DNA from 2 places in the Methylobacterium sp. D48H genome. Region 1 is predicted to be linked to the other one. Evidence: predicted binding sites of a transcription regulator. Region 1 holds the regulator's gene; the other holds the start of a gene.

What was found. The regulator PhoB, encoded in region 1, activates phosphate uptake and scavenging genes when phosphate is short. The targets are predictions, from matches to a motif close to TGTCATNNANCTGTCAT.
Region 2: the regulator PhoB is predicted to act here: its motif matches at 1,383-1,399, upstream of ACLBX8_RS20345 (YdcH family protein).

The regions. Positions count from the first base shown of each region.
Region 1 is NZ_JBKFAP010000014.1:95,332-97,524, forward strand. Features, by position in the region: gene ACLBX8_RS20915 (protein-disulfide reductase DsbD family protein) at 1-790, shown strand, start outside; gene phoB (phosphate regulon transcriptional regulator PhoB) at 970-1,665, opposite strand; gene phoU (phosphate signaling complex protein PhoU) at 1,788-2,193, opposite strand, start outside.
Region 2 is NZ_JBKFAP010000013.1:124,355-126,547, forward strand. Features, by position in the region: gene ACLBX8_RS20330 (5-(carboxyamino)imidazole ribonucleotide synthase) at 1-445, opposite strand, end outside; gene purE (5-(carboxyamino)imidazole ribonucleotide mutase) at 442-942, opposite strand; gene ACLBX8_RS20340 (YdcH family protein) at 1,021-1,281, opposite strand; gene ACLBX8_RS20345 (YdcH family protein) at 1,413-1,595, shown strand; gene ACLBX8_RS20350 (propionyl-CoA synthetase) at 1,821-2,193, shown strand, end outside.

The sequences.
Region 1 (2,193 bases):
CTTCGCGCTGACCCAGAGCGCCGGCGTGGCGCTCGCCGTCTTCGCGAGCCTCGGCCTCGGCCTCGCCCTGCCCTTCCTGCTCCTGACCCTCTGGCCGCCGGCCCTGCGGGCGCTGCCGCGGCCGGGCGCCTGGATGGAGACCCTCAAGCAGGTGCTGGCCTTCCCGGTCTACGCCACCGTGGCGTGGCTGATCTGGGTGCTGGCGCAGCAGGTCGACCCGCGCGGGCTGCTGGCGGCGCTGATCGGCCTCGTCCTCGTGGGCTTCGCCGCCTGGGCCTGGGAGCACGGCCGCGCCGCCCCGCCGCGGGCCGGCCGGGTCGCGCAGGCCGCCGCCGCGCTGGCGCTGATCGCCGTTGGGGCCCTCGCCGTCACCCTGCCCCGGGATCGCGCCGCGCCGGCCGCGCAGGCCGCCGCCGACGGGATCGAGCCGTTCACGCAGGCGCGCCTCGACGCCCTGCTCGACGCGCACCGCCCCGTCTTCGTGGACATGACCGCCGCGTGGTGCATCACCTGCGCGGTCAACGAGGCGACCTCGCTCAACACGAAGGCCGTGCGGGCCGCGATGGCCGAGCGCGGCGTGACCTACATGAAGGGCGACTGGACCAACCAGAACCCCGAGATCACCCGCCTCCTGGAGAAGCACGGGCGCAGCGGCGTCCCGCTCTACCTGCTCTATACCGGGACGGGAGAGCCCCAGGTGCTGCCGCAGATCCTCACCGAGGGGACGGTCCTGGCGGCGCTGGAGGCGGTGCCGGCCGCCTCGGGCCGGAGCGCGGCGCTGGCGCGCTGAGTCCCTGGAGGCCGGGACGCGCGAATCTTCGCGGGCCCGTCCCACCGTCTTTGCGAGCGGAGCGAAGCAACCCAGCAGCGCCGCGCGCGCCGGCGTCCCGCCGCTCTGGGTCGCTTCGCTCCGCTCGCGATGACGGCGCGCCGGAGCGGTGAGGCGCTCCGACAGCCCTTCGGGCCGCCTCAAGCCTCCAGCGAGAAGGTCTCGTCGAAGGCGTAGCCCGAGCCCCGGACCGTGCGGATCGGGTCGGTCTGGCGCGGGCCGTTCAGCGCCTTGCGCAACCGCCCGACATGGACGTCGACGGTGCGCTCGTCGATGTAGACGTCGTGGCCCCACACCCCGTCGAGGAGCTGCTCGCGGGAGAAGACCCGGCCCGGCGCCAGCATCAGGAATTCCAGGAGCCGGAACTCCGTGGGGCCCAGATGCAGCTCCTCGCCGCCGCGGCGGACGCGGTGGCCGGTGCGGTCGAGTTCCAGGTCGCCGGCCGCCAGCCGGTCCGAGACGTGGGCGGGCTTGGCCCGGCGCAGGAGCGCGCGGATCCGGGCGAGCAGCTCCGGGACCGAGAACGGCTTGACGATGTAGTCGTCGGCGCCCGTGCCGAGCCCGCGGACACGGTCGCCCTCTTCGCCCCGGGCGGTGAGCATGATCACCGGCAGGCGCTCGGTCTCCCGGCGCGCCCGGATCCGGCGGCACAGCTCGATCCCCGAGAGGCCGGGCAGCATCCAGTCGAGCAGGACGAGGTCCGGGATCCGCTCCGCGAGGAGCAGTTCGGCGTCGTCGCCGCGCGCCGCCGAATCCACCAGGAAGCCCTCGGCCTCCAGGTTGTAGCGCAGCAGCGTGCTCAGGGCCTCCTCGTCCTCGACGATCAGGACTTGCATGCTCACGTTCGAAGACTCGTTCTGCGGGCGGTCCCCGGATGGTGCAGGAGGCGCCGCCCCGCCTCAACCCGCACGGAGAGTGACCCCGGCCGCGCCCACAGGAAGGCGCCGGGGTCGGCGCCTCACGGCGCCTGCACGCCGTCCACGGTCGCGTAGTTCGACGCGTCGTTCTTCGGCCGGTCACCCGCCAGCGTCTCGCCCGTGGCGAGGTAGTGGATCGTCTCGGCGATGTTGGTGGTGTGGTCGCCGATGCGCTCGACGTTCTTCGCGCAGAACAGGAGGTGCGTGCAGAACGAGATGTTGCGCGGATCCTCCATCATGTAGGTCAGGAGCTCGCGGAACAGGGAATTGTACAGGGCGTCGATCTCGCCGTCGCGCTCCCAGACGTCGTGGGCCGCCTGGACGTCGCGGCTCCCGTAGGCGTCGAGCACGTCCTTCAGCTGACCCTCGGCGAGGTCGCTCATGTGGCGCACGCCGAGCACGATCTTCTGGGCCGGCGCCTGATCGGAGATCGCCACCACGCGCTTG
Region 2 (2,193 bases), on a different contig from region 1:
TCTTGAGCACGGCCGGCAGGCCGATCACCTCGATCGCCCGGTCGAGGTCGTCGGGCGTGTCCACCGCCCGGAACGGCGCCGTCGGGATGCCCAGGCCGTTGATGAACTCCTTCTCGGTGAGCCGGTCCTGCGTGGTCGAGAGCGCGCGCGCGTTCGGGTGCAGGGCGGCGTGCCTCGCGAGGACGTCGGCGGTGGCGTGCGGGATGTTCTCGAACTCGTAGGTCACGACGTCGACGCTGCGGGCGAAATCCGCCAGCGCCGCGGCGTCGTCGTAGGCCGCGCAGGTGGTCCGGGCGGCCACGTCGAAGGCGGGGCTGTCCGCGTCGGGCGCGTAGACATGCGCCTTGAGGCCGTAATCGGCCGCCGCGAGCGCGATCATGCGCCCGAGCTGGCCACCACCGACGATGCCGAGGATGGAGCCGGGGCCGAGGATCTTGTCCGTCACGCGTTCTCTTCCGTCACCGGCCGTTCGGCCACCGAGGCGCTCTGGGCCGCGCGCCACGCCTCCAGGCGCTCCGCCAGGTCCGGGTCGGTCAGCGCCAGGACGGCGGCGGCGAGCAGGGCCGCGTTCACCGCCCCGGCCCGGCCGATCGCCAGGGTCCCCACCGGGATGCCGGCCGGCATCTGGACGATGGAGAGCAGGCTGTCCTGGCCGGAGAGGGCCTTCGACTCCACCGGCACGCCGAAGACCGGCAGGCGGGTCATCGCGGCCGCCATGCCGGGCAGGTGCGCGGCGCCGCCCGCACCGGCGATCACAACCTTGAGGCCGGCCGCGACCGCGCCCTTGGCGAAGGCGACGAGCCGGTCCGGCGTGCGGTGGGCCGACACGATGCGCGCGTCGTACGGTACGCCGAGCGCGTCGAGCGTCTCGGCGGCATGACGCATGGTCGCCCAGTCGGACTGGCTACCCATGATGATCGCGACCGAAGGAGGCGACGCCATCGTTGATCCCGGCAAAAGAGGGCGCTTACAGGCGGCGCGGGCCTGCGGCAAGGCGGGGCCGGAGGGCGTCCACCGGCATCAGGCGATGATGTCCGGCGTGAGCGCGTCCTCGATGTGATAGATGCGGTCGCGCAGCGTGAGCTTGCGCTTCTTCAGGCGCTGGATCTGGAGCTGGTCTCCGGCGACGCTGCGCTCCAGCGCCTCGATGGCGCTGTCGAGATCCCGGTGCTCCTCGCGCAGCCGCGCCAGTTCGCCCAGGAGGTCCGACTGCGCACCCTCACCCGCCTCGTCCGCCATCGTCACCTGAGAACCCGAAGACCGTTCGTCGCCCGAGAGCATGCGTCACGCTCCGGCGCCGGACAAGGCGGCGCGGTAAGCAATCATCAGACTTAGCTGTAGAAAACGCTTCGACAGGTCCGGCATCCTGTGCCAATCTCGTTGTGTCGAAACGATGACAGGAGATTCGACTCATGTCGCTGCAGACGCATCTGAACCAACTCGCCCGGAAGCACGAAGCCCTCGAGCGCGAGATTCAGGAAGCGATCCACAGACCTTCGGCGAACGACCTCCACATCGCCGAGCTGAAGCGACGGAAACTCCTCCTCAAGGACGAGATCAACAAGCTTCAGGCGGGCAACGACACGTTGCACTGACGCCTGAGACGTCCAATCTGATAGCGAATTCAAGCTGACGACCGCCGCATCGGGAGCCCCGGTGCGGCGGTTTTCTCTTGGGGGGCACCGAGCCGCGGCCGCCGGGACCCGGGCGCGGCCGTCACGCCCGTGGCCACTCCCTCCCGTGGCCACTCCCGTGCGCGCGAGAATGGGCTACTCTGCGGCCCGCCGCCGGAGAGCGGTCCGCGAGGAAACGCCCAACCGATGACGAGAGCCAGCCTGCCGGGCCGCTACCCGGAGATCTACGAATCGGCCTGCCGCGACCCCGAGGCGTTCTGGCTCGGTGCGGCGCGGGCCCTCGACTGGGCGCGGGCGCCGGAGCGGGCCTTCGCGCCGGATTCCGGCCCCTACGGACGCTGGTTCCCGGACGGCACCCTGAACGCCTGCCACAACGCGGTCGACCGCCACGCGGACGGGGGCCGGGCGGATCAGGTGGCGATCCGCTACGACTCGCCCGTGACCGGGACCAAGCGCAGCATCACCTACCGGGCGCTGCGCGACGAGGTGGCGGTGCTGGCCGCCGTGCTGGCCGACCTCGGCGTCGGCAAGGGCGACCGGGTGATCCTGTACATGCCGA